Regions from separate parts of the Shewanella sp. Isolate8 genome, predicted to be linked through region 2. Evidence: predicted binding sites of a transcription regulator. Region 2 holds the regulator's gene; each other region holds the start of a gene.
What was found. Region 2 encodes sigma-54, which starts transcription at its own class of promoters, with help from an activator protein. Its sites were predicted from a motif close to GTTGGCACGNNNNTNGNNT; they were not measured.
Positions count from the first base shown of each region.

Region 1: a site for sigma-54 is predicted at 3,930-3,948, ahead of L1D43_RS08450 (YccF domain-containing protein). Genes of this name have one in related genera too.
Region 3: a site for sigma-54 is predicted at 1,327-1,345, ahead of fliE (flagellar hook-basal body complex protein FliE). Genes of this name have one in related genera too.
Region 4: a site for sigma-54 is predicted at 6,413-6,431, ahead of flhA (flagellar biosynthesis protein FlhA). Genes of this name have one in related genera too.

Region 1 is NZ_JAKEVI010000001.1:1,916,509-1,924,530, forward strand. Features, by position in the region: gene L1D43_RS08440 (mechanosensitive ion channel domain-containing protein) at 1-1,584, opposite strand, end outside; gene L1D43_RS08445 (1-aminocyclopropane-1-carboxylate deaminase/D-cysteine desulfhydrase) at 2,851-3,789, opposite strand; gene L1D43_RS08450 (YccF domain-containing protein) at 4,019-4,426, shown strand; gene L1D43_RS08455 (transporter substrate-binding domain-containing protein) at 4,518-5,291, opposite strand; gene L1D43_RS08460 (PGPGW domain-containing protein) at 5,432-5,659, shown strand; gene L1D43_RS08465 (DUF6508 domain-containing protein) at 5,681-6,061, opposite strand; gene L1D43_RS08470 (hypothetical protein) at 6,315-6,674, shown strand; gene L1D43_RS08475 (LysR family transcriptional regulator) at 6,711-7,616, opposite strand; gene L1D43_RS08480 (homogentisate 1,2-dioxygenase) at 7,771-8,022, shown strand, end outside.
Region 2 is NZ_JAKEVI010000001.1:73,166-81,187, reverse strand. Features, by position in the region: gene lptA (lipopolysaccharide transport periplasmic protein LptA) at 1-273, shown strand, start outside; gene lptB (LPS export ABC transporter ATP-binding protein) at 270-1,001, shown strand; gene L1D43_RS00355 (RNA polymerase factor sigma-54) at 1,135-2,622, shown strand; gene hpf (ribosome hibernation promoting factor) at 2,653-2,940, shown strand; gene ptsN (PTS IIA-like nitrogen regulatory protein PtsN) at 2,943-3,386, shown strand; gene rapZ (RNase adapter RapZ) at 3,383-4,231, shown strand; gene L1D43_RS00335 (HPr family phosphocarrier protein) at 4,224-4,499, shown strand; gene mgtE (magnesium transporter) at 4,600-5,967, shown strand; gene L1D43_RS00325 (response regulator transcription factor) at 6,072-6,755, shown strand; gene L1D43_RS00320 (HAMP domain-containing sensor histidine kinase) at 6,788-8,022, shown strand, end outside.
Region 3 is NZ_JAKEVI010000001.1:958,641-966,662, reverse strand. Features, by position in the region: gene fliF (flagellar basal-body MS-ring/collar protein FliF) at 1-882, opposite strand, end outside; gene fliE (flagellar hook-basal body complex protein FliE) at 941-1,273, opposite strand; gene L1D43_RS04170 (sigma-54 dependent transcriptional regulator) at 1,442-2,785, opposite strand; gene L1D43_RS04165 (HAMP domain-containing sensor histidine kinase) at 2,778-3,866, opposite strand; gene L1D43_RS04160 (sigma-54-dependent Fis family transcriptional regulator) at 4,024-5,457, opposite strand; gene fliS (flagellar export chaperone FliS) at 5,724-6,134, opposite strand; gene L1D43_RS04150 (hypothetical protein) at 6,141-6,461, opposite strand; gene fliD (flagellar filament capping protein FliD) at 6,489-7,862, opposite strand; gene L1D43_RS04140 (flagellar protein FlaG) at 7,892-8,022, opposite strand, start outside.
Region 4 is NZ_JAKEVI010000001.1:977,269-985,290, reverse strand. Features, by position in the region: gene L1D43_RS04280 (chemotaxis protein CheA) at 1-79, opposite strand, end outside; gene L1D43_RS04275 (protein phosphatase CheZ) at 95-832, opposite strand; gene cheY (chemotaxis response regulator CheY) at 846-1,229, opposite strand; gene L1D43_RS04265 (RNA polymerase sigma factor FliA) at 1,272-1,991, opposite strand; gene L1D43_RS04260 (MinD/ParA family protein) at 1,984-2,865, opposite strand; gene flhF (flagellar biosynthesis protein FlhF) at 2,870-4,264, opposite strand; gene flhA (flagellar biosynthesis protein FlhA) at 4,276-6,375, opposite strand; gene flhB (flagellar biosynthesis protein FlhB) at 6,528-7,661, opposite strand; gene fliR (flagellar biosynthetic protein FliR) at 7,661-8,022, opposite strand, start outside.

The DNA of each region.
Region 1 (8,022 bases), 1.8 Mb from region 2:
CGGCACGATGCGAGAGCCATTTTTCACCACTATATCCATGATTTTTAAATGTAACTCCTCCGATGCCAACTGAAAGGTGGGAAAACTCTTGGTGCCGATATAGGCCAGCACATTGACCTGAAGACCATGGAGACCGAAGCCCTTAAAGGTGACCCTGAGGGGCTCTTTGAGCACCAGTTCATGCTCTTCGAGCATGGCTTTAATCTCGGCGACAATCGCCTTGAGCTGCTCTGAGGTAGTCACCGCATAATCGAGACGAATATCCGCCTTGAAACGGATCTTCTCACGCTGGGAGATGTTCTCGATCTCCATCTCCACCAACTTAGCGTTAGGCACATGGATAAGCGTCCTGTCCAGGGTGCGGATCTGAGTGCAGCGCAGGCCTATCTCCTCGACCGTGCCGCTGATGCTACCAAACTTACACAGGTTGCCCACCTTAATCGGCGCCGCCGAATAGAGGGTGATGGTGCCGATAAAGTTTTCTATCGATTGCTTGGAGGCGAGCGCGATGGCGATGCCCCCTATGCCCATACCGGCGATGATGGCGCTGGCGTTAAAGCCCAGGTGTTCCAGCCATAACAGCACCGCCATGATCACAAAGATCACCCGCAGGAAATTGGTCAAAGGCCTGAGCAAGGATGCCGCCTGATCTTTGCCCTGCTCTTTCCAGCGTTTCTTTAGGCCTTGATGGAAGATCCCCATGGCACTCCAGCCGAACCAGATGATAGCCGACACCAGCAAAAAACCTGTATCTATCATCTCGATAGCGGCGGGTGAGATGCTGCTATGGGACACCCAGGCTCTGACCAGTAACACGGCCGCCAAAAACCTTAGCGGCCCGGCCACTATGTAGGCCAGCTCTTCTTTAAGCTCATGCTTAGTCAGCAGGATCACCCGCTTAACTATCCAGGTCACAGGCACCATCACCATAAAGGCGGTGATAAGGTAAGCCAAAACCAGGCTCCACTCCCACAGGTTGACGTTAAACCAGCGCCCCTCGGGGACATGATTAACAAACCATTCTGCCACAGGACCATAACCCAGGTTTTCATAGAGTTTAGGCACCTTAGCCACTGTAGCGTTAGAGACCTTCCAGATGGTGCCCCCTTCACTGGGCACACGTTGCAGATAGAGGGCTATCTGATCGCTTTGCAACGCCACCCGGCCAAAGAGATCCCGGTAGGCAGGCAGCTGATCGTTATCCTGACCCAGTGGCGTATCGTTAAGCTGGCCTAAGTCGAGCCAGAGATTTCGCTCTATGATCAGCTGCAGCTGCTTGGCATATTCGGCACCACGTTTGGCCGACATCCCCTCGGGCAGGTAACGCAGATCCAGATACTCTGCCGCCTTTTCATAATCTTGCTCATAAACGGCCGCCATAAAGCCTTCGACTGTGCCCCTTGGCGTGTCACGTTGCAGGCTATCCTTATATTCATAATGTTCAACCGAGCGAACAAATTGACTCTGACCTGTGTCGGCAGCAGCATCGGTTAACGCACCCACCAGACTATTTGGCGCCGCGCACCAGGCACTACCGACAAACAAGCTCACCACCCAGATTAACGACCAAACAACAAAGCGCATCCCAGCCCCCTCAATTGTTAACAAGCGCCTAGAAATATTAGCATTATTCCTAGGGCCTGTTGATCTTTGCCGTTTGTTTTTGCAGCAGTTTGAAAGTAATTTATACAAGGTAGAGCCTGTGTCGTGTAGTATCCTACACAAACTGGTGATAACGCCGTAGAAATGGCCTACGAACACTGCCCAACGTGTTCACCTAAACGCGCGCTGCACTTTATGAAAGGCTTCCTGCCTTTCACCGTGGGCGGTCAGCGCTGCTGTTAGAAATCGTTCCAGACGATTTCTTTGTTGCTCGCCATTCACATAGAGTAACTATGCTTCATGACTCTCGCCTCGCGCAAAACGCGTTTAAATTAAACAAAAATTAAACTTGAAAGATCAACAGTCCCTAATAACCGTTTATCTTTTCTGTTTGTTTTTGAAATAGTTTACAGATGGTTTCATTTAATCCTGTATCGTCCTGCCAGACTGAGCTGACTGGCGATAACCTAGTAGAAATAAGCTAGGTAGGTTGCAAGAAACAAAAGCAGCGCAAACAAGTCTAAATGCCCAAAGGTCGGAATTGATTAAATATTGACAAGTACGCGGCCAGGATTATAATGCTCGACTTCTGCAGTACCCTGGTTTTAGTTTTCTGCTTTTAGTTTTCTGCCTTTAGTTTTGCATCGCTAGACTCTAAGTCATTGCATCGTCATCGCATCCAACAACTCGCAGCTATTTCGTCACACTATTGTCATTTATTGATGATTTACTGTGTCCAATCCGGTGATAAGCCCCCATTTCGGGCGCAAACAACGGCTTTAGCAAGGCAGATCACTTGATTATTTACATAAGGCTGGGTAGTCTCAGAAAGGTTTTAATTCATCTTTCGCAACAGCTAAGGATCTATTATTTGTAAATTTTTACTGCCAAGAGGCAGTCACAGCAATAAGGAGTATGGCCCATGTCGTACAAAATTAACGGTCATGAGATCACGGTAAATTTTCCGGTGGACTCAATTTCAGTCAACAAATCCTCTATCGCTTTCACCGATAGTCTAGGAAAAAATAAACAAACTTTTGCTAAGCGCACCGACGCCCTGCAATTTATGAAATGGTTGCTCTCAAGCAACAAGTAAACCCCACGCTATTCGATACACCTCCTCTCACACGTATCGAAGGTTGCTAAGGCAACAAGTAGGATTGACCCCATTCGTCAACGACTCAGCAGGTAACATTTGGCTCAGGTTGTACCCCTTTCACAGGTACCCACCTGGCCAAATGACATTAATCATTCCCCTAACTCACCAAATATCTCACCATATTTACGCTGGTATCTTGGCAGCATAGATTGATTACCCAACAGCCCCCCTTGGTGCAGATAGAGCACTGGCTTACTTAACCCCTGTTGCCAGCAGCTTTTCAGACACAACCAGCCCAGGGGATCATAAAGTAACTCAAACTCTATCCCCGTCGATTTGAGTTCATGCCACATCTGGTAAAACTCAGAGTACAACTTGCCAAAGTGGTAGCGCTTGGCGGCCGGAACAATCTGAGGATGCAACGCTTCATCTTGCTCAAGCTCAAAAAATTGCTTCTTAAGATACTCATCGCCCCCCACCACGGCGCAGGTCAGTACGCTGATGCTGGGGTCTTGGTTTAGAAACTGTTTCTGCAGATAGAGCGCCGTGGTGCCGGTGCCCGAAGGCAGGAACACCACTAACTCGTTAAGTGGCTGTACGTTTTTCCAGCTGGCTATCTCGCGGGCAAGCTGGGCCACGCCCGGCTCGGCAAAGGCGCAGCGCCCGCCTTCCGGCACAAACAGCTGTTCATCGCCGCCCGTCAACACCCTTTGCCTGATATAGGCTTCGCTATCCAATCCATCTCGATCCGACTTTTTTGAGAGATCTATGATGTTGGCGCCATTATTTAACGCGGCGAGGTAATTGCCGCAGGGGTGCTCTGTCAGATAATTGGGTAAATGGTCCACATAGAAATCCAGCTGCCACCCCTTTAGTTTTGCCAGCGCCGACAAGGAATAGAGCGAATTGGCCTGCGGAGAACCGTAACCAATCAGCTGCTTAACCAAGGGGAAGTCGTTATCGAGGAAGTAGGCGAACTTGCGCGCCTTGTTGCCGGAAAATTCTGGATGGAGCAGATCGTCACGCTTCACGTAGACCTTGTGCTGCCCGAGGTAAACCGTATCTACCTGAGTGTGGCTAAGCTTCATGATGAGGAGTAAGAGTTAAACTAAGGGCCAGAGTTTACACCTTTTAACGTCAAATGCGTAATTTGACCGACTTTTGGCATAATATGTCATTAACCTAAAAAACCCCACCATCAAATACATATAAAAACATACACTTAATATATGGCACGGATTTCGCTTAGGACTAGATAAATCTAAACAAAGGCGAACGCCTTTGCGGCTCTATAAGCTCAGAAACAAGGAGTATTCGATGGCACTACTGCGCTTAATCTTTAATATTGCATGGTTTATTTTAGGCGGCTTCGTAATGGGGCTGGCCTGGTGGCTGGCGGGGCTACTCTGCTTTATCAGCATCATAGGCATCCCCTTCGGCCGCGCCTGTTTCGTCATCGGTGAGATGGCCTTCTGGCCCTTCGGTCAACAAAATATCAGCCGCCGGGCGCTGCAAGGGGTAGATGACATTGGCACAGGTCCCCTGGGCATGGTCGGCAATATCGTCTGGTTCCTGCTGTTTGGGATCTGGCTGGCCATCGGCCATATCACTCACGCGCTGGCCTGTTTCGTCACCATCATAGGGATCCCATTTGGTATCCAGCACCTCAAATTGGCCCTGCTGAGTCTGACGCCAATAGGACAGACAATAACCGCTAAGGCGTAATTATCATCGTTAGCCTAAGGCGCCGAGACCTACCTGGGGTTGAGGCGCCTGCTGGGCTTTGAACCAAAGGCTGTCAACTAAAGACTTTCTTCTACAGGCTTTGCAAATAGACTTCTAAGATCTGCTCGACTTGGATTCGTGCAAGGCCGGCGTTATAGATCTCCCGCCACCGTCTCCCCTCGGGGGTATTTCTAAAGGCAATATAGAGACGTTTCGATTCCAGCAGTTGCTTGTTGAATTGCAGCCTCGTCTTAAGCTCGCTCAGATGAGGCTGCTCTACCAGGTATAGATAGACATAGAGATCCATCACCGCCCCCTGAACTCGCCCCGTAGCCACCTTTCTGATGTTGTGTTCATCCGAGCTCACCAATTCTACCGGCTGAGTCCCTAAGGCGATCATCTCATCCAGGGCCTGGGTATTTACATAGTCCCTGACCACCCCCAAGGTATAGGCATTGAGATCCTGCAGCCGCGACCAGGTAATGGGATGTCTACTCTGCTCTAAGATCCCCAGGGGGCTCTCGCCCATAGAATCGGAAAAGACAAACTTATCCGTGGGATGATGGTATTCGGGGAAATAGCCCTGATAGCCTGAGTCATCTCGGCTCACCACCCTTACGGTTCGGCTCCATGGAAAGTAATCCACCTGAAGCTCATGGCCCATGGCATTAAGCGCCGCACGAGCGACCACGACACAGGCACCACCGTCCTTAAGGGTCGGTCCCGAATAGGGTGGCCAGTTTAACGAAGAGAGCTTTAGGGTATCGGCCCGCAACGGAAAGAATACCAAGTTACAACTGATCAACAGCAGGACAAACAGCCCATTTCGTCCCCAACTTAGGTTAAGAAGTGTCTCTCTCACCATCCCTCTTCCCCCTTAAAACCGCCGCCTGATGGCATTCCTTGCCCAGTGAGAAATCCTTTTGTTACACATTTTCACTGGCATAGCTGCGCAACATCATGCAAAACAAGTATAGGAGAGAAGGTTGGATATTTGAGGTGTCTATGCTGAGAAAAACCTTGATCACCGTCATTGGCGGTACACTTTGTCTGGTTGGATTGCTGCTTTTGGTGTTACCCGGGCCGGCCTGGCTACTGCTACCAATCGGCCTGGCCGTGTTGAGCTTAGAATATCCCTGGGCGAGATCCTGGCTAAAGAAGAGCCAAAAACAGATGGGGCGCAGCGCAGCCTGGCTCGATGGCAAGGTGCGCGACTGGCGTTATAGCCGATAGACAGCTTATGACTTGTCGCCGCTAAGCGGTGGCAATGCCAAACCCCAGGTTTCCTTCAGGGTGACTGAGCACATTGAGCCGCTCAAGAATCGCGAGCAACACCCCTTGCCTGCGCATATTTTCCAGTACACCTCGACTGAAACGCTCCAGGCGGCTCATGGCGGTTAGCAGCAGACGGCACTGATAAAGGCTCGCCTCACGGATATAGTCAGGCTTATCGACCAGGTGGGCATTTTGATACCACTCCTGCCAATTGAGAGTGTCGAGTAACACACCTTGCTTGGCAAGCTGCTCGACAAAAGCTTGCATCATCATCTGATTGCTAGCGACCTCACCACATGCGAACTGCGCAGCGTACTGAGCATAGAGATTGGCTATCTGCAAAGATATTGCGCTTTTCATATCCTACTCCTTAACCCTCAGGCCAGCTTTGGCCTTATAGATCCTGTGCTCCGGCGCTTAACGAACGATTAGCATGCTCCATTGTTAAGATTTGCGAGCCGGTATAGTTAAGATTTACGAGCCGGTATAGCTTCACCCTAGCCAAGCCGTGCTGAATATAAGCTGAACACCTGGAAGGTTCTGACTGGCTAGACATTATGAGGGGGAATCCCTATGCTACGAGCAAACGCATTGATTGCGCAGGAGAGACTAGATGAAGAAATACACCACTGGCCTTGGCCTGGTTTTACTTGGCCTATCTATCGGCTTTTCGCCGCTGACCCTGGCCAAGAACGACAAGCATGATCATGGCGCTAAGGGCCATGTCAATAAGAGCCATAGCGAGAAGAGCCTGCCACCAGGACTGCAGAAGAAGGTGGCCCGCGGCGAGCCGCTACCACCGGGCTGGCAGAAGAAACTGCACAAGGGCGATTACCTGTCCGATGACTATTATGATCGCGGCAAGATCCATGTGCCTATCGACCGTGACGGCAACATCACCATAGATGTCGATGGCACCTTCATTAAGCTACACGACAAGACTCGTCGTATCCTAGATATTATTAACGACTAGACAATATCTACGACTAGACAGTATCAAGGGATAAGCTTACCCTTTAGCAGCCTCCTGGTAAAGGTTAAACTCCTCCAAGATCAGGCAGGTAAAGAGGCGACCGGCGCGCCCCAGAGGGCGCTCCATGGTCGACACCAACTGAGGCGTAAAGCTGTAACGACTGCCCCCGAGAAAATCCAGCTCCTGTAACTCACCACTGGCCAGCTCCTCTTTAATAAGAAAATCAGGCATCCAGCCGAATCCCAGCCCCATCAACAGGGCATTCTTCTTCATGATAAAGCCTGACAGGTAAAACACCTTATCACCACCAAATTGCAGCTCGTCGCTGTGGATCTTACCCGGCGATGAGTCTTCTATGGTGAGCTCCACATGTTGCAGCAACTCAAACAGGCTCAGCTCCCTGGCACTCGCCAGCGGATGCTCCCGACTCACCACTAAGATGCTGTTGATGTCCGGCAGTGGCTGCGGCCGATAGTTGGGCCCGGTACGATAGTCTTTCACCAACATGAGATCGGCATTGTCCCGCTCGAATCTGTGCTGTACCCCGCCGAGAAACTCCATGTTGAGCTGGATCTTGGTGGGGATCTTATGCTCAGAGACACGTTTAAGCGCCCGCATGATAGGCTCCATGGGTAGGGAGCCATCTACCACCAGCTCGAGCTTAGGTTCCCAGCCTTCGCTGAAACGGCTGGCCAAATGTTCAATATTGCCAAGGTATTGCAGCAATCTTTTACCCTCGGCAAGGATCACCTTGCCCTCAGGCGTTAATTCGGCGCGATACTGATCCCGACAAAAAAGCTTTACACCCAGATGTTGTTCCAGCTTCTTGACCTGGTAGCTCACCGCCGACTGGGCCTTGTGCAATCGCTCAGCCGCCTTGGAGAAACTGCCCTCTTCGACCAGAATCGACAATACCCTAAAGGCTTCCACATCGATCTTCATCTCACATCCTCGGTGTAAACAAATGACAACCATCTAAATTTTAGATTGAGTTAAGCTATTTATTATTCTTTTTTTTGCTCATGCCAGCAACTAAATTGTTACTTAGATCACATAAACATAAGTGTGCCCGCTAAAGCACCCAAGGAAAGAAGCCATGCCATTTTATGTAAGACAGGGGGAGATCCCCCATAAACGCCACATCACCTTCAAGAAAGACAATGGTGAACTCTACCGGGAAGAACTCTTCTCCACCCATGGCTTCTCCAACATCTATTCCAACAAGTATCACCACAACATGCCGACCAAGGCGTTAGAGGTGAGCCAGTTCGAGGTTGACCATGGCCACACCTGGCAGGACACCTTGATCCAGAACTATAAGCTGGACGCTAAGCTGGCCGATCGCGAG
Region 2 (8,022 bases):
GTGATGGAAGATGGCCGCCTAGCTTCTGCCAGTGCCAAGGAGATACGCTACGAGCTTTCCAGCCGCACCCTAACACTGATCGGCGACGCCACCCTGGAACAGGAAGGCAGCCAGGTCACAGGTTCGCAGATCCGCTACAACATAGAGCAGCAACAGCTGATCGCCGAGAGCAGCGGCAAAGACAGAGTGATCACCATCATTCAGCCTGAGAACTATCAGGAGCAGATCCAGCCAGAACAGAAACCCGAACAGCCCAAACAGGAAAAACAATGACACACCTAACCTTGAAGGCGGAGAACCTCGCCAAGAGCTATAAGAGTCGTGCCGTTGTCCAAGACGTGAGCCTCACGGTCAAGACCGGGCAGATCGTCGGCCTGCTGGGGCCAAACGGCGCCGGCAAGACCACCACCTTCTATATGGTCGTCGGATTGGTGCAGAGCGACAAGGGCCGCATCTTTATCGACGATGACGACCTGACGCTGGATCCCATGCATCTGCGCGCCCGCAAGGGCATAGGTTATCTGCCTCAGGAAGCCAGCATCTTTCGTAAGCTCTCGGTACGCGACAACATCATGGCCGTACTGCAGACCCGCAGCGACCTGAACAACGACGGCCGTGAAGAGGAGCTGGAACACCTGCTGGAAGAGTTCCATATCACCCACATCCGTGACAGCCACGGCATGGCACTCTCTGGTGGTGAACGTCGCCGGGTAGAGATCGCCAGGGCGCTGGCCGCCAACCCTAAGTTTATTCTTCTCGACGAGCCTTTCGCCGGGGTCGATCCCATCTCGGTCATCGACATCAAGAAGATCATCGAACAGCTCAAGAATCGTGGCCTGGGGGTGTTGATCACCGACCATAATGTGCGCGAAACACTAGATGTCTGTGAGAAAGCCTACATCGTCAGCCATGGTAATCTGATCGCCGAGGGCACACCCGCCGAAATCTTAGACAACCAGCAAGTACGAGCAGTGTACTTAGGTGAACAATTCAAGCTATAGTTAATCTTATAACGGGGCCACACAGAAAAACCTATCTTAGATTGTGGCCTTAGCGACTATTCGATATATTTGTCCGGCACATATAGCCAGAGCTTTCTCATTTTATAATTAGAAACAAGGGAATAGCAGTACGATGAAAGCGTCACTTCAGCTCAAAATGGGTCAGCATCTCACCATGACGCCCCAGCTACAACAGGCCATTCGTCTGTTGCAGTTATCGTCATTAGAGTTGCAGCAGGAGATCCAGCAGGCATTAGAATCTAACCCGCTACTGGAGTTGGACGAAGAGCAGGAGAGCGCCAACGTCGAGCTGCAAGACGATGCCGTCAGCGACAACTTCGACACCAAGTACGACGACAAGATAGAGCTGGATTCGAGCCAGGATAATTCAGGTGTCGAGACCTCTGACGCCCTGACCCAGGACTCCATGCCAGACGAGCTGCCGGTCGATACCACCTGGGACGAGGTCTATACCGCCTCGCCCAACTCCAGCTCGGGCGCCATGCGTGACGACGACATGCCTTTTCAGGGAGAAACCAGCGAAGGTCTTTACGAACACCTTGAGTGGCAGAAGAACCTGACCCCCTTTTCCGATAACGACCTGGCCATCGCCACCGCCATCATAGATGCCATCGACGAGCGTGGTTACCTGACCCAGACCTGTGAAGATATTCTCGAAGCCATGGGCGATCCTGAGATCGAACTCGACGAGGTCGAGGCGGTACTCAAGCGGGTACAACACTTCGATCCCATAGGCGTGGCGGCAAGGGATCTCAGCGAATGCCTGACGATTCAGCTCGCCCAATACAGCGACGACACGCCGCACATCGCCAACGCCCGCATGCTGATCAAGGAACATCTGGATCTCATCGCCGGCCGCGACTTCCGTCTGTTGATGCGCAAGACCAAGCTCAAAGAAGATGACCTAAGGGATGCCATCGCCCTGATCCAGACTCTCAACCCTCGTCCCGGCCTCGCCATCACCGCCAGCCGCGACGAATATGTAATCCCGGATGTGACCGTCACCAAGAAGAAGGGACGCTGGGTGGTCGAGCTCAATCCCGACAGCATGCCCAAGATCAACGTCAATCAGCAGTATGCCGCCATGGCGCGCAGCACCAAGAGCCAGGCGGATGGCCAGTTTATTCGCGGTCACCTGCAGGAAGCCAAATGGTTCCTCAAGAGCCTGGAGAGCCGCAACGAGACCCTTCTCAAGGTGACCAACTGTATCGTCGACTTCCAACAAGGCTTCTTCGAATTTGGCGAAGAGGCGATGAAGCCCATGGTACTGAACGACATTGCCGAGGCGGTGGAGATGCACGAGTCCACCATCTCACGTGTGACCACACAAAAATATATGCATACCCCGAGAGGGATCTTCGAACTCAAATACTTCTTCTCCAGTCACGTCGGTACCGACGATGGCGGAGAGTGCTCTTCAACAGCAATACGCGCCTTCATCAAGAAGCTGGTTGCTGCGGAAAACCAGAAAAAGCCATTGAGCGACAGTAAGATGGCTCAACTCTTGGCCGAACAGGGTATCAAGGTAGCTAGACGCACCATTGCCAAGTATCGTGAAGCGATGCTGATACCGCCGTCGAATCAGCGCAAGAGCTTATAAAACAAACCTGGAAACTGGAGGACTATCTTTATGCAAATAAACCTGACTGGGCACCATATCGAGATCACCCAATCTCTACGAAGCTACATCGAAGAGAAATTCACAAAGCTTGAACGTCATTTCGATCAGATCAATAATGTGCACGTTGTATTAAATGTCGAAAAGTTGCAACAGAAGGTTGAGGCAAAGTTACATCTCCGCGGCGGAGAAGTGTTCGCAACATCCGAACATGCGGACATGTATGCCGCGATAGACTCCCTGATTGACAAACTCGATCGTCAGGTCATTAAACACAAAGAGAAGCTTACTAAACATTAACGATGGAACTGAGTACCATCCTGCGGCCGGAGTGCACCACCTGCGCCACTCCGGGCAGTAAGAAAAAGGTACTGGAGCTTATCAGCGACTTAGCCGCTGTCCAGTACCCTACCCTCTCCTCTCAAGAAATTTTTGAAAGCCTTCTGGCTCGAGAGAAAATGGGCAGCACAGGTATAGGCAATGGTATCGCGATTCCTCACGGGCGGCTGACCAACATAGATCAACCCGTGGCCGTACTGGTGAAATGTGCTGAACCAATCGCATTCGATGCCATTGACAATCAGCCCGTCGATATTCTTTTTGCATTATTAGTGCCCGCAGATCAATGCGAGCAACATCTTAGCACCCTGGCCGCCATGGCCGAGAAGCTCAATGATAAGGCGATCATTAAGCAGCTAAGAAAGACCCAAGATGAATCCGAACTCTATCAGGTGATCACCCAATGAAATTGGTTTTGGTATCAGGACGCTCAGGATCGGGAAAATCCGTCGCGCTTAGGGTCTTAGAAGATCTGGGCTATTACTGTGTCGACAATCTGCCGCTACAGATGATGGAATCCCTGCTGGAGCAGCTCAAAGGACGCAACGATCTCGTGGCCATCAGTGTCGACGTGCGCAATATGCCCAGCGAAGAGATCCAGCTGGAAAAGCAGCTGGCCAAGCTTCCCAAAGATACCGAAATCTTAAGTTTCTTCCTGAACTCCAGCGATAGCGTACTGCTCAAGCGCTATAGCGAGACCCGCAGACTACACCCGCTGTCACGCTCTAAGGTCTCCCTCAAGGAGGCGATACAGCTCGAAGGTAAGTTACTGGATCCCATCGCTAAACTGGTGGATCACTACATAGATACCTCCAACCTCAACATCTATGAGCTAAGCGACAAGGTTCGCGAGATCCTGCTTGGTACTGTGGATAAAGAGTTGGTGATCAACTTCGAATCTTTCGGCTTTAAATATGGTATGCCAAGCGAAGCCGACTTCATGTTCGACGTACGCTTCCTGCCCAACCCCCACTGGGAGCCAGAGCTGAGGCCATTAACCGGCCTGGACGAACCCGTGCAGCAGTTTCTCAGCCAGCAGCCACTGGTCAACAAGTTCATCTGGCAGATCGAAAACCTGCTGGAAACCTGGTTGCCTCATCTCGAGCGCAACAACCGCAGCTACCTCACCATCGCCATCGGCTGCACCGGCGGTCAGCACAGGTCTGTCTATGTGACCGACCAGCTCGCCAAGCTGTTTAACAAGGGCCAGCATAAGGTTCAGGCCCGCCACAGAGAGCTAAAGCATGACTAAGTTGGCTCGCCAGCTGACCATCTGTAACAAACTGGGGCTACACGCCAGGGCGGCGACCAAGCTGGCGGTACTCGCCGCCAAGTTCGACGCCGAGGTCACCCTAATTCAAGGCGATAAACAGGCTTCCGCCGCCAGCGTACTCGGCCTCCTGATGCTCGAGACCGGCATGGGCAAAACCATCACCATCACCAGCGAAGGCAAAGATGCCCAGGCGGCCCTAGATGCCATCAGCGCCCTTATTGACGCCAAATTCGATGAGGCCGTATAATCGGCTCGCTTTGCGGTACCAGCTTAATTCCGTCCTATACTTATCATAGACTTACAAGCCTACCACCCATGCCGTTCAACCAACTGCCAAAGGAGGAGCTATGCCGATCGAAGTGTTAGATAGTGAGACCACAGATCAACGCCTTAATCAGCTGACTCAAGCCTTAGGCAGTGGCATGTTTGTCCATGTGCGCAGCATGCTGCACGACATGGCCGCCTCAGATATCGCCTTCATCCTGGAATCTTCGCCGCCGCGCACCCGTCAGGTGCTCTGGCAGTTGATCGACCAGCAGCACACGGGGGAGATCCTCGACGAGCTGGGTGAAGAGCTCAAAGATACCCTGATCACCCAGATGAGTCCCGAGCGGGTCGCCAAGGCGGCCGAAGGCATGGACACCGACGATCTGGCCTACATACTGCGTAGCCTGCCCGACAGCGTCTTCAATCAGGTGTTGCAGTCGATGACGGCGCAAGACAGGGCCAGGGTGGAGCAGGCACTCTCCTATCCGGAAGATACCGCCGGCAGTATCATGAACACAGATACCGTGACAGTGCGGCCCGATGTCACCATAGATGTGATTCTGCGTTACCTGAGGATCCGCGGCGAGCTACCCGACGCCACAGATACCCTGTATGTGGTGGACAAGCGCGACAGCCTACTGGGCGGCGTACGCATTACCGACCTGCTCACCTGCGACCCTAACGCCTCGGTGAGAGAGATCATGAACGACGATCTCGAGGGGATCCCCGTGGCCATGGACGACGGCGAAGTCGCCCAGCTGTTCGAACGCCATGACTGGGTCTCGGCGCCCGTGGTCGAAGAGGAGACCAATCGTCTGCTGGGCCGTATCACCATCGACGATATCGTCGACGTGATCCGTGAGGACGCCGAACATTCCATGATGGGGATGGCGGGTATGGATGACGATACCGACACCTTCGGCCCAGTGGTCAAGAGTACCCTGAGGCGCTCCCTCTGGCTGACCATCAACCTGTTTGCCGCGCTGCTGGCCGCCTCGGTCAGCAACATGTTCGAGAACACCCTGGAGCAATTTGCCACCATCGCCATCTTGATGACCATAGTTCCCAGCATGGGCGGCGTGGCGGGCAACCAGACCCTGGCCTTGGTGATACGCGGTATCGCCCTGGGACAGATAGGTCAGAGTAACTCCCGCTGGCTGATCGGCAAGGAGCTGGCTATCGGCTTTCTCAACGGCCTGCTCTGGTCCTTGCTGGTGTTTGCGGCCGTCTGGTTATGGAAGGGCGATATCGCCCTGGGCGGACTAATCGGCGGTGCCATGCTGATCAACATGACGGTGGCCGGTCTGGCTGGCGCCTGCATTCCCCTGCTGCTGAAGAAGTTTAATGTCGATCCCGCGCTGGCTGGCGGCATGGTGCTGACTACAGTCACAGATGTGATTGGCCTGTTCGCCTTCCTCGGCCTCGCCACCCTGTTCCTGCTGAATTGATTCTCGAGTGCATCCCAAAGCCCAATAGGATGCGCTTGAATTTCAATGTTAACGACATCTTTTTCACGCTAGGATAGGTAGAGTCACCCGGCGAGAGAAAAGCCATGCAAAATACTCAAATACTCATCATAGAAGATAATGCCGATGTCGCCGGCGTCCTGGGAGACTACCTGGAAGCCCAGGGGGCTCAGGTGGATTACGCCAGCAACGGCGAACTCGGCCTGCGCCTCGCGACCGAGGGACACTTCGACGCCATAGTACTGGATCTCATGCTGCCTAAGATGGACGGCTATGCCGTGGCCAAGGCCCTGAGAGAGCAAGGCTCCAGTGTCCCTATCCTGATGCTGACGGCACTGGACGACAAACAGGATCTGCTGCAAGGCTTTCACAGCGGCGCCGACGATTACCTGACCAAGCCCTTCGATCTCGATGAATTACATGTGCGCCTGCTGGCATTGATCAAACGCCAGCTGGGACGGGTCGCTCAAGGCTGCCAGCAGTGTGGGCCGCTCACCCTCAACATCGCCGAGCATACCGCCTACCGCGATGGCAAGAAACTGCAGCTGACTCCCAGTGGTTACCAGATCCTGCATCTGCTGCTCTCCCGCGCCCCCAATGTGGTGAAGCGGGAGGAAATAGTGCAGCACCTGTGGGGGGAAGAGCCCCCCAACAGCGATATCCTGCGTAGCCACATGTACCAGCTGAGAAACCAGGTGGATAAACCCTTCGACACCCCCATCATACTGACCGTGCCTAAGATAGGCTTTCGGTTAGACGTGAATCAATAGAGGTCCAACAGGTGCGAAAAACCGCCAAGAGTATGACTCGTAAACTCAGTTTCTACTTCGGGAGTATCGCCCTTCTGGTGGCCGCGATACTCTATATCTTGAGTATCATCATTCTCTACTGGGTCGAAGATGAGCTCAACCGCCGCACCCTGGAGCAGATCGCCCCCAGTGCTCAGACGGCGTTCGAACAGGGCGCCATGTCGCCGCTGGTCTTAAGCACCACGATCGTCGCCTATAATGACCCGGACACCCTACCCAAGGAATATCAAACCATTGCCGATCTCCCCATCGGCTTTCTCGATGAGCTACACGACACCTTTAAGGAAGATATCTTCATCTATCGCAGCCAATATGACGACACCAAGGCAACCCATCCCCTGATTCTGGTGATGGACGCCGAGCAGGTAGAGCTGAGCCGCGACGAATGGAACAATATCAGCCTGGTGATCCTGGCGGTCACCCTGATGTTGTTTGCCCTATTTGGCTTTGCCATCACCATCCTCACCCGCAGGCTTATCGCGCCAATTCGCGCCATCAGCGAGCAGCTCGAAGGCTCAAAGGGCAACCAGAGCTTTCAAGTTTCCAAGGACGCCACCCAGGAGTTTCATGCCCTCACCGCCAGCCTCAATCACTATCAGCAGCAGATCGCCCAGCTGATCCGCCGCGAACAGGCCTTCTCTCGCTATGCCAGCCATGAACTGAGAACCCCGCTGACCATTATTCAGGGGGCCAGCCGTCTGCTCGAGCAGGAAGGCAAACCCGAGTTTATGCAACGACAGCGAAGCCGTATCGCCAAGGCCGCCAGCAATATGCAGCACATCATCGACGCATTGCTGAGCCTGGTGAAACAGGAGAAGGGGCTGAGTTCTCCCGACCTCAGACCCCTACATGAGAAAGAGCTGAAACAGATCCTTACCGAGGTCGAACCGCTGGCGAGCCAGAAACAGATCCAATTAAGCCTCACCCTAGATGCCACGCCGCAGATAGCCCCCAGCGAGGCCGTGCTGCGCATGTTACTAATCAACTTGCTCAATAACGCCATCAACGCCAGCGACAGCGGCCACATCAGCATCAGCGTCGACGACGAGGGGATCTCGGTGAAAGATCAGGGCCGCGGCATGAGCAGCAGCGACACCCGCCCCCAGGGCCATGGCCTAGGGCTGGAGATCGTCGAGGCCCTGTGTCAGCGTTATCAATGGCGTTTTAGCCTCAGCAATTGCGATACGGGCTGCATCGCCAGGTTGCACTTCCCAGCGCCTATGTTGCA
Region 3 (8,022 bases), 890 kb from region 2:
ATCCGGGTTGTAACGCTTGGCGGTCTGCTCGACAGAGGTAAAATCCATGTTCACGTCGACCTGGGCGGTGAAGTTCTCCGGCCCCAGAATCGGCATCAGAATCGATTCTATCTTGGTGCGGTATTCGGCTTCCTTCTGCTGAACGAGCTCAAGCTCGCGTCTCGCCCGCGCCGAACCTGCGGTTTGGCTGCCAGAGTTTAACAGGCGGCCGTTAGAGTCTGTCACCGTGACGCGAGTCGGCTCGAGGCCGTGTACCGCCGAGGCGACGATATCCACGATAGAATCGACCTCTTCCTGACCCAGTCCACCACGACGGGTATTAACCACCACGGTCGCGCTCGGCTTAGAGCGATTGCGGGCAAATACGTTCTCTTTAGGAATGGCCAGGATCACCTTGGCGCGGCTAACGCTCTTTAACTCTTCGATGGTACGTGCCAGATTTTGCTCCTGGCTGTTCTTGAGTCTGGCGGCTTCCATGCGCTGGCTGACGCCAAAGCCGCTGTCTTTTGACAGGTAATCGTCACGACTCGGCGAGTTATCGATACCGGCACGGCTCAGCATCATCTTGACGTCTTGGTACTGATCTTCCGGCACCTTTAACACATCGACATCGATCTGATAGTTGACCTTGTTCTTGTCCAGCACATCGAGAACCTGCACCATCTCTTGGGTATCCATCTTACCCAGCGGACGGTATTCGGGCTCCTGGGCCCACAACATGACGAAGACGGCCAATGCCAGACAGATCGCCAGCGCCAGGATCATAGTGATCTGCCTGAGCATGTCGACACCGCCAAACATTCCGCCGCTGGGCTTATGTTCTTCTTGTACGCCGCCTGCCACCATATCCTGTGTTGTGCCAGCGCCAGTTCCGACTACCATATCTGTGCTCACGATAAATACCTGCCGTTATCTTTCTTAATCTTTAGGGGATCCATGCCTAGACAGGCATACTCATGATCTCTTTGTAGGCTTCCACCAGCTTGTTGCGTACCTGAACCGTGGCCTCGAATGCCACACTGGCCTTTTCTCTGGCAATCACAGTGTCGGACAGGGTCACTCGGGTATCGCCCATGTCCAGGCGTGCCTGTAAGGAGGAGGATGTGGCCTGCAGCGCGCCGACATTGCCTACGGCCTCGGACAAGAGGCTGCCAAAGTCGCTGCCGCTGGTGTTCGCCACCTGCTGAGTGATATTAGGTGTGATCCCATTAGGCTTGATCTCGCCCGTGAGTGTCTGCATCTCTTGCAGTAATGAATTGGCACCTATCTGCATCTTGGCCTCCGCTATCGTCGTGAAATTGACGAAATCTATTCTTATTCAGACCAATGCAATATGTTTGCCAAAAATATAAAAAGCCGACAAACCCACGATTACTGGGTGTCGGCTTATGATGAAAGGTATGCCCCAGCGACAGGGCTAGGCTATATGGCTCACAACCTATCAGGCCGGGATCTGAATCCCCATGTCACGCATGCGTGCCATCTTGTATCTCAGGGTACGGGCACTGATCCCCAGCTTTTCGGCCACCTGTTTACGGCTGCCGTTACACTGATTGAGAGTCTCTAGGATGATCACATGCTCCTGGGCCTTAAGTTCATCTCCCAGGCCTTCGGGCTCGTTGGTTTTCTCACTCTCACCTATGGGCTCAAGTATCACATCCTGGGTATCGATAACGATATCCTTGGCCGTGATAAATTCGCCAGTTTGCAAAATAAGGGCACGCTGTACCACGTTATCCAGCTCTCGCACGTTACCCGGCCACCTGTGGCCCAATAGGCGCCTGCTCGCCTGTTCATCTAAGCTTGGCGCCACGGCTAAACCGGCAGCCTTGGTATGGCGCAATACTAAGTGTCTCGCCAGCGGCAAGATATCTGCCGGGCGTTGATGCAGCGCCGGCCAAGTCAGCGGGAACACATTGATGCGATAGTAGAGGTCTTCCCTGAAATCGCCCTTGGTTGCCATGGCTTTAAGGTCACGGTTCGAGGTCGCTAGCACGCGCACATCGAGTTTGATGGTCTTACGGCCACCGAGACGTTCGACCTCCCGCTCCTGCAAGACCCTGAGTAGCTTGGCCTGCAGCCCGAGATCCATCTCGGAGATCTCATCGAGCAAGAGTGTGCCTCCCTGGGCCTGTTCAAACTTGCCGGGACAGGCCTGATAGGCGCCGGTAAAGGCCCCCTTCTCATAACCAAACAGGGTGGCTTCGAGCATATTTTCCGGGATCGCGGCGCAGTTTATCGCCACAAAGGGCTCACCAGCCCGCTGACTGTGTTGGTGAATATAGCGGGCAAGCACCTCTTTACCCGAGCCGCTCGGCCCCATGATCATCACGGAGGCATCGGACTGGGCCACCTTCTGCGCCAGCGCCAGGAGCGCCAGGCTGCGTTCGTCGGCGACCACAGGTTGATCTTCGATCAGCTTAGGTTTGAGATAACGCGACACCTGATTAAGTAACACCTCAGGCGCGAAGGGCTTCGCCAGATAGTCCACCGCGCCAAGTTTAATGGCGCTGACCGCGCTGTCTATGGTGGCAAAAGCCGTCATCAGTAGAATAGGGATCTGGGCATTATGCTGCTGAAGATAGTTTACCAGGCCAAGGCCGCCTATCCCCTCCATCTGCACGTCGCTGATCACCATATCGAAATCCTGCCCCTTGAGCGCGACGATAGCCGCCTCGGCAGATTCGACATCGACGCATTCATACTGTGCCAGCAACAAGGTATCCACCAGGGCTTCGCGCAGCGCCGTGTCATCTTCAACGAGTAATATCTTGGCTTCAGCCATGGCTTACCTCCAGCCTAGATTCGGCCTCAACAGCCGGCAGGTTAAACGAGGCGCGACATCCCTTTCCCGCAATACAATTGAGTTGCAGGCGGCCCTGATGATTGGCAACAACCGTCTGCACAACGGCTAAGCCCAGGCCAGTTCCTTGCGACTTGGTGGTAAAGAAAGGTTCCAACACCTTCTCCTGCATGTCGGCAGCTAGCCCCTTACCATTATCTATTACCTCGAAGGCAATAGAATCTGTCTCATCTTGGGCACTAAGCCAGATCTGACTGGCACCGGCCTCGAGGCTGTTCATCACCAGATTGTTGATCGCCGAGCTCAGCGCCGCCGCGTTAGCCTTAAAATGATGATGAGTGTCGAGTTTAAGATGCAGTTGGCAGCCTTTGCGCTCGGCAATCGGTTCGCAGTTGGCCATCACAGAGTCCACGACCTGCTGCATGTTGCAGACATCGGTCAACTCCTGCTGACGCCCCTTGGCCATCAGCAACATATCGTCGACCTGTTGCGACAGCTCGTTGAGCCTGTCGATAAGCTTGCCCTGAAAACGCTCCCTCGAGGCCTGCGTCAACTTAGGACTCCCTAAGTTAGCCGCGTAGAGCAAGGCGGCTGACAACGGCGTGCGCACCTGGTGGGCCAGACTCGCCACCATCTTGCCTAAGGCAGAGAGGCGTTGCAGATGAGACAGGTTCTTCTGCAGTAGGCGGGTTTCGGTCAGATCCGTCAGTACGATCAACTGACCGGGCTCAGGGGTTAAGGGAGTGATCGCCAGCTTTACCCTTCGGTCATTTTTCAATGATACCTCGTGGCCATCGTCATCTTGGGGCGAGAAGGCACGATTGATGACTTGCAGCCAGCGCATGCCAGCCAGGGGCTGCCCCAGCAACTGCACGGCAACGGGATTGGCGTCGGTCACTATGCCATCGCCATTGAGGATCACCACGCCCGATGGCATGGCCTGGAGTATATGTTCCATGCGGCTGGAGATGGCATCGTTTGCCACCTCGCCGCCCGCGACTTGGGAAGGAGCCAGAGCTACCTGTGCCTGCGCTGTATATGCCACCTTTGGATTCGCGGCCATAACCACTCCGTCAATAATTTGCTGCTAAGCAAGTTAATGCAGGGAGCATGCCAACTAAAAGTTCATAATTAACAGTGGATTATGTGTCAGGAATGACAAAGGCCCAGAAATGGGCCTTTATTAGATAAGGTGAGCAAATGAGAGCTCGAAGCCGGAGTTAGTCCTTACTCATGCCATACTTGCGCATCTTCTCCACCAGTGTGGTGCGACGGATCCCCAGCATCTCGGCGGCGCGAGCCACCACATTGTCCTGCTGATCCAGCGCCTGGCGAATCATGTCGATCTCAAGTTCGGCCAACAGGTCCTTGAGGTTCACCCCTTCGGGTGGTAGTTCACTAGGGAAACGGCTCTCAGGAATATCGACCGCCACCTCATCGCTAAAGATAGAGGCCAGCGCATCACGCTCCAGCTCCTCTTCACTGACCTGCACCTGATATTCAGGCACGTCGATATGACGGTATTTAAGGGGAAGGTCATTAACATCGACCAAGCCACCTGGATAGAGGATAGTGAGGCGCTCGACCAGGTTAGACAGTTCACGCACGTTACCCGACCAGCTATGCTCCTTGAGCGACTCAATCGCCCGTTGGGTAAAGCGCACCTTGCCACGCCCCTCGTTGTAGACGCGGCTGACCAACTCCTGCAGCAATAGCGGGATATCGTCTTTACGTTCACACAGGGCGGGCATCTCAACAGGGAACACATTGAGGCGATAGAAGAGATCTTCCCTAAACTCGCCGTTGGCGATCATGGTCTCTAGCTCTCTGTGAGTCGCCGCGATGACGCGCACATTGGTATGAATTGGTTTGCTGCCACCCACACGCTCGAAGACACGCTCCTGTAGCACACGCAGCAGTTTAACCTGCATCTGCAGGGGCATGTCGCCGATCTCATCGAGAAACAGGGTGCCCCCTTCGGCGAGCTCGAAGCGTCCCTTACGGGCACTGATTGCGCCGGTAAATGAGCCCTTCTCATGACCGAACAGCTCACTCTCGAGCAATTCTGGCGGAATGGCGCCACAGTTTACCGGGATGAAGGGACCATCACGGCGATCGGAAATATAGTGGATATTGCGTGCAACCACCTCTTTGCCGGTACCCGACTGACCTAGAACCAATACGGTGGCGTCGGAACCGGCCACCTGGTTGATCAGGTGACGCACCTGGGCAATGCCTTCACTGCGACCGACCAGACTGCGAAATAACTTGGTCTGATTACCACTGGTAGGTATATCCGGACGCTTAGCCTGCACAAACACCTGGCAAAAATGCAGGAGTTCGGTCAATTGAGGATAATTTAACGGCTCTTCGATACAACCCAATACATTGCCTGCCGACACGTCGCCATTAGAGCCTAACAACAAGATGGGTTGCCAAGGCATTGAGGTGGCAATAGATTGCAACAAGGTCTTAGATTGAGCCTCTTGTGCAATGACAAGTGCTCTATAGCGGGTATTCGACATTCGAGATTCGAGTCTGTCGACGGCAAGCAACTCTACCTGCTCACCAAGAAACTCAAAAACACAAGATAAGCGATTAATTCGCTCTGACTGATTACCGACAAGTAGAATTCGTTGATCTGTTTGCATCATTTAAGAAGGCCGTAAAGCACTCAGTGTTATTCGCATTAATTATTAGTGTTAGTTGCTTCGAAAGCGAGATAATCGTTTTAATCCAGTTTTCCAAAAAATGACTATCACACGGAATAGTGTATTATCAGCAGCACATTAGCAAGTATCAGATTCATTTTCTGACTAACTCATCTGATTTTAGAGCAAATTCTCAACGTATCAAGCATCAGGCGCCAATCGTTTGACGCCTGACAAAAAGTTATTGTTCAGAAAGATAGTCGAGACGATTAAATTGCCTCTGTGTGTGATGCTAGATGGTGCTCATTTTGGGGAATGGCGTCCCAGCCTTCCTTGATGGTACGGATGATTTCACTCACATCATCGATCGCCTGCACATCGTTATTCATGTTGGCCTCAGAGAGCTTACGCAGCATGAAATCATAGAGGTCGCTAAGGTTACTGGCGATCTCGCCCCCTGCTTCCATATTCAGGCTGTTATTGAGTCCGGTAATGATGCCAATGGCCTTGCCGATATAGATACCTTTGTTCTCTATATCATTGTTTTCTATTGCATAACGACTCTGTGCCAATCGTTGAAGCGCACCTTCAAACATCATTTGAATGATACGGTGTGGTGAAGCGACAGAGATTTCGCTCTCTAAAGACACCTTGCGATATGACTGCAGTGACTTTCTCATAAAAACCTACCTTTCTGCATCTATAGACTTGTAAACATTAAGTTGGCGCTGACTCTTACGTCCGACATGCAGTAATTCCTGACGATGCTTTAACAGGTTTACGGCCTGCGTGGTAAAGCTGCTGGTCAATTCCAGCTGGGACTGTAATAGGGCCCTGTCTTCCTCTTTAGGTGAGGCGAGCACCTTATCGAGTAAAAGTTGACGCTGACCAACCAAGTCAAGCAAATTTGATACCAACTCATCAGCATCTTCCTGTTCGGCAGGTATTTGTTCCAGATGCTGCATGACCTGAGTAATGTCTTCATTTAACTTATCTAAAGACTCCAATGCACTTCCTTCTTGCAACACTATTGATTAGCCCTTCTGAGAAATCACGCCAGGCAGAGAATTCAGCCCATTAACGATACCAGCAGACTGTTGATTTAATTTACCGACAACCAGGTCCATCGCATTAAATTGCTTAAACAGACGGGCTTGTAACTGTTCCATTTTCAGAGAAAAGGCTTCACGCTGCTCATCTAAGCGCTTCTTATCGGCGGTATAGGCATTGTTGCGAGAATCGATCAGGCCGCCACTCTTTACGTAACCATTGACCAAGGAATCTAACCTATTAGCCAAACCTGTCGTATCGGTTGCAAATAGGCCTTCGATACTGCTCATATCTTCGCTGATGGCTTTGTCCAGCTTAGTGCTATCGACCGACAGCTTACCGTAGCGATCCGCCTCGATACCGATATCATAGAGGGCTACCGACTGTCCGCCTCCCAGATCGATGCGATTAGAGATCATGTTGCGCATCTGAGATTCGATCGAACGTATCATCGAATCCCCCTGGAGCGCCGAAGCTTTCTCTTTGTCGGCATCATAGGACGAAACCTTGTCTATGGTGCTCATCAGGCTGTTATAGGCGTCGACAAAGCCCTGAACATTTTCTTTTACGGCGTCTTCGTCTAACTCAATCTTAAGTACCGAGGTCTTATTAAGATCGGCATCGGTGAGATTCAGTGTCACACCGGCAATGGCATTCTTGATTTCATTGGTTTGCGATTGTAGCTTCTGGCCATCGATGTAGACAATCGACTCTTTAGCGGCCTGTACTTCGCTTAAGTTGCCCGCGCCAAACATGTCGCTAAGGCCTGTACCAGTTGTATCTGTGGCGGTAACACTGATGTTGTTATCCGTCCCTTCGGTATCTGAGCTGATCACCAGACGGCTACCGCCATCTGTGGTCACTATGGTAGCAGTCACCCCGACATTGTCATCGGCGCTGTTTATCTTATCGGCTATGGCCGATAGTGAGTCTCCAGCGGCCACATCGACCGAGAAACTTTGGCCGTTGACCGTGAAGCCCAAGCTCCCCTCACCGACCGCGGCGCTGGCATCGGCCGTGAAGGCACCAGCCACCTTGTGACGCTGGGCGAGTTGCTCAACCACTATGTTATAGCTACCCGTCTGCGCATTCTTATCGGCAGTGGCCGTAAAGTAGCTACTGTCACCGGTTGAAACCTGACGTTGGTTTAAGCTGCTACCATCTTTGAGTTTTTCAAGCGCATCCTGAAAACTAGACAGTGCACTCTTTAGCGAGCCCATGGCAGAGACTTTCGCATCTATGGTGTCTTCTGTCTTATTGAAGATCGCTTCTTTGGGCACCTTCTCAGCATCAACCAGCACCCCCACAATCGTGTTGATATCAAGCCCTGAACCTATGCCTGTTGCTGTTAATGCCATAACTACCTCTACTCAACGCCGGCTGAAGCTTAAGCTTCAGTTTTCATTAATAATCCAGTGACTTCAGAAAGTTTCTGCGCCAACTTCAATGCTTCTTCGTTTGGAATTTGACGGATAACATCACCCGAATCAATATCCATAACGCTAACAATATTTGTGC
Region 4 (8,022 bases), 900 kb from region 2:
GTTCAGAGAGAAGCTCAAGGATCTCACCCGCTTCAATCAAAAAGTCCTGCAGTATCTCTTCATCAACATCAAAGGACATTCATATGACTCCTACTTAGAAACCTAGACTCGACAGCAAGTCATCGACTTCATCTTGCCCTGTCACGACATCATCACGCTGATCAGCGTTCATAATAGGACCTTCAGCTTCGACGCACTTCTCTGATGCTTGGGGTTTATCCGTTGCAGGCTGCTCGCCAAATACGGTCAACATGGAGACCAGGTTACTCTCCACCTCTCGTACCAGCTCGATCACCCGGCGGATCATCTGCCCGGTCAGATCTTGGAAGTCCTGGGCCAGCAATATGTTATTGAGTAACTCTTTCAAACGATTGGAATCGGACTCGCTGCGCTCGATAAATTGCTGAACGTCATGGCATAGCGCCTTAAATTCGTGCAGCTGAATATCGCGTCTCATCAGACGATCCCAGGAAGGCTTTACGGCCTGTACGTTTGCGGTTAGCGCATCTGCAAGCGGCAGAGATTCTTCGACGGCGTCCATGGTCTTGTTTGCCGCCTGCTCCGTCATGTCGATGACATAATTGAGGCGCTCTTTGGCATCGGGAATTTCGCTATTGGCCAGCTCCACGAGGCGACCGTCCACCTGAAAATCCACTATCGCACTGTGAAGCTGACGGGTAAGGCGACCCACCTCGTCAAACAGCTCTTTCTGAATCGGGCTGGCGATGTCGCGAATTAGCTCATCGGCCTGCTCTTGTTGGCCAGCCTCGAGTAGATCAACGAGTTGCTTGGCCTGTGCTAAATTGATCAGCCCTGAAGTTTCTGCCTGCATAGCTCAACCTTGATTAACCGAGTCGTTCGAAAATTTTGTCTAACTTCTCTTTCAATGTCGCCGCAGTAAAAGGTTTCACCACATAGCCATTCACGCCGGCCTGGGCCGCTGCGATGATCTGTTCCCTTTTCGCTTCCGCAGTCACCATCAACACAGGAATGTGTTTCAGGTTGTCATCGGCACGGATAGCCTTTAATAGGTCGATCCCCTGCATCCCAGGCATATTCCAATCGGTCACGACAAAATCAAAATCGCCTTTTTGCAACATAGGCAAGGCTGTCGAACCGTCATCTGCTTCCTGAGTGTTATTAAAACCCAAGTCTCTCAACAAGTTCTTGATGATGCGTCTCATTGTTGAGAAATCGTCAACAACGAGAATCTTCATATTCTTGTCCAAGGTTTCCTCCGCGGAGCTGTTTTTATATTGCTCATGTAATCGTTATATTTTGGTCCAATGCTTGAGTTTCGCTTTGAGTCTGAGCATCGCCTGGCTGTGTATCTGGCTTACTCGGGATTCGCTGACATCAAGTACGGCACCGATCTCTTTTAAATTTAATGCTTCGTCATAATATAACGACAAAACTAATCCATCTCTTTCTGGCAGTAATTTAATCGCTTCCACGAGGGCCTCATGAAACTGTGTCTCTGCCAGAGATTCAAATGCGTCGTCCTGGTGATCATCTTCCTGTCTTACTACATCGACCGATACGCCAAGATCTTCAATTCCAACTACTTTCCCGACTGAAACATCATTAAGAATATGATGGTACTCATCGAGCGGCATATCAAGTCGATCCGCAATTTCATTGTCTTTTGCGTCACGTCCAAGTTCTTGTTCTAGCTCGTCAATCACCTGTGCTATGCGGCGTTGATTGCGGTGAACCGACCTGGGTACCCAGTCGCCACGGCGGATCTCGTCGAGCATAGAGCCACGAATGCGTATTCCGGCAAAGGTTTCAAACTTAGCCCCCTTGCTGCCGTCGAACTTGGCCGAGGCTTCGAGCAGGCCCATCATACCTGCTTGTAACAGATCATCCAATTGCACCGAGGCGGGCAGACGAGCAAGTAAATGGTGAGCAATCCTTTTAACCAACGGTGCATACTGTTCGACAATAGAAGCTTTGTTATCTAAACAAGTATACGCAGCGGCTTTACTCACTCGTACGATCCTCTTGATATTCTGGACGTTGTACCAAACGTTCCACAAAGAACTCTAGGTGGCCGCCCGGCTGTTGTGGCACTGGCCAGCTAATGATCTTATTAGCCAAACCATGATAAGCAATCGACGCCGGCGACTTAGGAAACGCCTCGACGATCAACTTTTGTTTACGAACTGACTTACGAAGGTTTTCATCGAATGGGATAGTCGCAACCAGCTCCAAGGCCACATCGAGAAAACGGTCGGTTACCTTGCTAAGTTTAGCAAACAACTCCATCCCTTCTCGCAAACTTCTGACCATGTTGGCCACAATCTTAAATCTGAATACGCCGTGCTCGCGGCTCAGAATCTTAATTAAAGCATAGGCATCGGTAATAGAGGTCGGCTCATCACAGACCACCACCAAGACATCTTGCGAGGCGCGAGAGAAACTGAGCACCATGTCCGAGATACCGGCAGCGGTATCCACGACCAAGATATCAAACTGGGTCTTCATCTCACTGAAGGCGCGGATTAGGCCGGCATGCTGCGCAGGTGTCAGCTCCACCATGGCCTGGGTACCGGAAGTGGCTGGAATAATGCCTATACCCTTTGGACCACGAACGATGATCTCGTCAAGGTCGGCCTCACCGGATAATACGTGGGACAGATTGCGCTCAGCCCTTAGGCCCAACATGACATCGACGTTGGCTAGACCCAAGTCGGCATCGAGCACAAGCACTCGCTTGCCCTTCTCGGCCAGGGAGACGGCGGTATTGATCGATACGCTGGTTTTACCTACGCCACCTTTACCACCGGTTACGGCAATTACTTTTACTTTTTCGTTATATGGTTGATTCATCATACGTAAACCGCTTGCTTGATCCCGACTCATTATATTACTCAAATGCGTAGGCCTGTTCATATGACCTTTCGTTATTCTGTATTGGTTGCACTTTCTTTTCGAGTACCGACAGGGCCTTGTTGGCTAAGGCTAAGGTGTCGGCCACTTGCATATCTTCTGGCACTCGCTGGCCATCGGTGACATAACTCAAGGGTAATCCACTTTGAATCAACACACTCAATGCCGGCGCCAAGGCCACCGATTCATCTAATTTGGTCAAAATCGCACCGGATAATGGAATCCGAGTAAACTGCGCGACGGCATCTTCAAGCACTCTTCTTTGACTTGTAGATGACAGTACCAGATAACTGCGAATAGGTAATCTGCTATTTGCAGTTAAATTATCAAGTTGCTGGAACAATCTCACATCTCTTTGTCCCATGCCCGCCGTATCTATCAATACTAGCTTGCGATTGCGGAACTGATAAAGAATTTGTTCCAACTCATTGAGATCATGAGCTTGCTTGACCGGACACCCCATTATTTTGCCATAGGTTGCCAGCTGCTCATAGGCTCCAATGCGATAATGATCGGTTGTAATTAATGCAACTTGATCTGAACCATGTTGCGCGGCGAATCGAGCGGCTAATTTTGCGACACTCGTCGTCTTGCCGACACCGGTCGGACCGACAAAGGCAACCACTCCGCCCTGACGAACGATATCGTCCCCCTGGTTGTCGAGCATGTTCGCCAGGCTACGCGGAAGCGCCTTCACCAGATCCGCCGGTACATAGTGTTCGCTCAAGGCCGACAACTTAGCGGCAACCTCAGGACTAAATTCGGCTTCCAGAAGACGGCTCTCTAACATGGCACCCACAGGATCCAGGCGGCTCTTCTGCTCGGTCAGCAGTGAGGTCACCTGATGGGTCAGCAGGTTGCGCAGGGAGGCCAGCTCCTCACGCATGGATTCAATCTCGCTGCTGGCCGCACCGCTCTTTTCACGCTTGGGACGATTGAGGACAGGGCTCTCCTGCTGACTGATTGCAGGGACCTCCTCTTTTGGCGCCTTCAATCCTTGTGCCCAGGCGGGCATCTCGAGTGCTTCATTCGATTGGCTTAGTTGCTGACTGACGCGATTTTGTTGACGCTCGAGCAGCGCTTGCAGCGAATCGGCCACGGGTGATGGCTGTTTTTTTGACTCTGCCTTGATGGGCTGACGACCAATAGACACCTTCTCTTCGGCCAGATCGAGAAAGCTGGGTGACAGGGGCGCGGCATCGCTTGATTTGGCCACGCTTGGCTTAGGCTCGTCGTAGTCGACCGCGGCCACAATTTCTATGCCACCGGTGACTTTTTTATTGGACATGATCACCGCATCCGAGCCTAGCGTCTCTTTTACCTGGGCCAATGCAGAGCGCATATCTTTTGCCAAAAAACGTTTAATTTTCACTTAAATACCCTCTACTGGCCGACCGCCGATACGATGCGAATTTGTTTCTCATCGGGTACCTCTTGGTAAGAGATCACCCTTAGATTTGGAATCGTATGTTTAACAAAACGCGACAGCGTCGAACGTAACATACCCGAAGTCAGTAGGATGGCTGGCTGACCCACCATCTCCTGACGCTGGGATGCGTCGAGTAACGACTTTTGCATCCTCTCGGCAAGGCTAGGTTCGATATTCGGCCCCTCGCCTCCCGTTGCCTGCATAGACTGATGCAACATCTGTTCCAATTCCGGCGCCAAAGTAATGACAGGAATTTCCGGCTCTGGACCGCTTATTTCTTGTACAATCATGCGTTTAAGCGCAATACGTACGGCGGCGGTGAGCACCTCGGTATCGTTACTCTTAGGCCCGTACTCGAGCAGCGTCTGAACGATTGTCTTAAGATCGCGAATGGAGACGCCTTCATTAAGCAGGTTCTGCATCACCTTGACCACTGTGCCCAGCGGCAATACATCGGGAATGAAGCCGCTAACCAGCTTAGGCGAATGCTTGGCCAGCATATCCATCAGCTGCTGCACCTCTTCGTAACCCAGCAACTTAGAGGCGTTGTTGGTCAATAGCTGACTCAGGTGAGTGGCCACTACCGTAGCGGCATCAACGACCGTATAGCCTAAGGTCTGAGCGTGTTCTCTTAGCTCTGGTGCTATCCATACCGCCTCGAGTCCGAAGGCGGGATCTGTGGTCTCGACGCCATCCAGCTTACCGTAGACCTGGCCGGGGTTGATGGCCAGTTCACAATCGTGACGAATATCCGCTTCACCGGAGGCTACTCCCATCAGCGAGATACGATAGGTGTTTGGCGCAAGGTCTAAGTTATCGCGAATATGCACCGCGGGTACCAGGAAGCCCAGCTCCTGAGACAGCTTCTTACGCACGCCCTTGATGCGGCCGAGCAGCTCACCACCCTGGCCCTTGTCCACCAGAGGGATCAGGCGATAGCCCACCTCCAGGCCAATGGTATCGACCTGCTGCACATCATCCCAGCTAAGCTCTTTGGGCTTGGCATCACCCGGGGTTGCCGGCGAGGTCTTGGCGATCTCCAGGGCACGCTGCCTATCGAGATCTTTCTTGCGATGCAGAAAATAGGCGCCCGCCGCGGTAATGATGCCGAAGGTTAAGAAGGCAAAATGAGGCATGCCGGGCACGATTCCCATGATCAGCAGCACGCCGGCGGCGATGGCCAGTGATTTGGGATTGTCGAACATCTGACTCATCACCATCTGACCCATGTCGCCAGATTCGTTTTGGCGAGTCACCATCAAGGCCGCCGCAATGGAGAGCAAGAGGCCAGGGATCTGCGCCACCAAGCCATCACCTATGGTCAGTAGGGTGTAGATCTCGACCGCAGAGGAGAAGTCCAGGCCGTGCTGCGCCATACCTATGACGAAACCACCCAGGATGTTGATCACTAGAATCATGATGCCCGCGATGGCATCCCCTTTTACAAACTTAGAGGCACCGTCCATCGCGCCGTAGAAGTCGGCTTCCTTGGTCACTTCGGCGCGGCGAATACGCGCCTGATCTTGATTGAGGACTCCGGCGTTAAGGTCGGCGTCGATAGCCATCTGCTTACCAGGCATGGCATCCAGGGTAAAGCGGGCACTCACCTCAGATATACGTCCTGCCCCCTTGGTCACCACGGCGAAGTTAATGATGATCAGGATAAGAAACACCACCAGACCCACGGCATAGTTACCACCGATCACCACTGAGCCGAAGGCCTCGATCACCTTACCCGCGGCGTCACCGCCGTTATGACCCTCGAGCAATACGATACGGGTCGAGGCGACGTTAAGCGCCAAACGCAGCAGGGTGGCAACAAGCAGAACCGTTGGGAAAGCGGCAAAGTCCAAGGGGCGGTCGGTATAGATGGCGACCAGCAGAACGACCAGCGCCAGGGCGATATTAAAGGAGAACAGGATATCCAGCAGAAAGGCCGGCATGGGCAAGACGATCATCGCCAGCGCCGCAAGTACCAAGATAGGTGTGCCTATCCCTTTGAAGTTGGCTGGTTTTACCTGTTTTAGTTGACCTAAGCTTGCTTTCAAATCCATCAATCTAGCGCCTGAACTTTGACATCTAGCTAGGTTTCAGCAAAAAGTACGCCAACTTAAGGCTGGCTTAGTTCGCAGCGACTCGAACGGATAACAAACGAACAAATATCAGACAGTACAGACGCAAAATAAGAGTTAACCAACTTAAAGCGTTAGTATTTTAGCTCATCGGGGATAGGCTGATTGACAGGGATAGGCGTCGGACGCTTACCACCCTTTTGCTGATATTGACGCAGCTGGAAGACATAGGCCAGTACCTGGGCCACGGCAGTAAACAGCCCCTCGGGGATCTCCTGATCTATCTTGGTGGTGTGATAGATAGCCCTGGCCAATGGCGGTGCTGAGACGATAGCGACATCATGCTCGCGGGCGATCTCACGGATCTTAAAGGCCACATCGTCTACCCCCTTGGCAAGCACATAGGGCGCGGCGGCCTTGGTCACATCATATTTTACCGCCACCGCATAGTGCTCTGGGTTGACCACTATCACGTCGGCATTGGGCACCTCGGCCATCATGCGCCGCTGCGCCATCTCACGCTGCATCTGACGCACCCTGCCCTTCACCTCGGGCTGGCCCTCGGTATCTTTATACTCGTCCTTGATCTCCTGCTTGGTCATCCGCAGCTGTTTGTTATGGTTCCAAATCTGAAACGGCACGTCGATCACCACAATAATCACGGTAGAGGAGCAGAGCACGATAAACATCCACACCAGCAGATCCAGCGCGTTATAGACATTGCCCGGCAGGTGCCCCTGGGACAGGGTAAGAATATCGGTGAAGTAATAACTCAGTAGCAGATAGGCCATCAGGGCCACCACGGAGAACTTGGCGATCCCCTTAGTCAGCTCCACCAAGGCCTGCACCCCGAACATGCGCTTAAAGCCACTGATGGGGTTCATCTTGTTGCCTTTAGGCATGAAAGCCTTGGCCGAGAAGGTGATGCCGCCGAGCACGACATTCCCCAGGAAGGCGACAAAGGCAAGAAACAGCACGAAGCTGGCCATAGGGATCGCCAGCTCGCTGAAGACCATCATCCAGATGTTGAACATACTATTGGTGTCGTAGATCTCCGGCCTGCTCATGGTAAACAGGTTCGTCATCACGCTCATCAATGACTGCCCCAGGCTCGGCCCAATAACGGCAAAGCCAACCGCCGCCGACATCAACACGGCAGAGGTGCCCAGCTCCTTAGATCGGGCGACCTGCCCCTTCTCTCGCGCCTGTTCGCGTCGCCTGGGGGTCGCCTCTTCGGTCTTCTCCTGACTGGTATCGTTATCGGCCATCAGAAACTCCCAGCCGTACTACATTGCAGCTGCACCAGATCGCACAGCAGCAACTGGGCCGAACGCCAGACCTCGTCGAAATGCGCCATGATAGGCGTCAGGGTCAACCAGAGAATAATCAGACCACTCACCATGGTCACGGGAAAACCGATGGCGAAGATGTTAAGTTGCGGCGAGGCGCGGGTCATCACCCCAAAAGAGAGGTTGATCAGCAAGAGCGCAACGATCGCCGAGATGGACATGGTCAGCGCCGCGCCGAACATATAGGCGCCCCACTCTGCCAAACGCCGATAGCTGGCGATGCTTATTCCTTGCATGGACACGGGAATGGTATCGAAGCTCGCCACCAACATGCGGATCA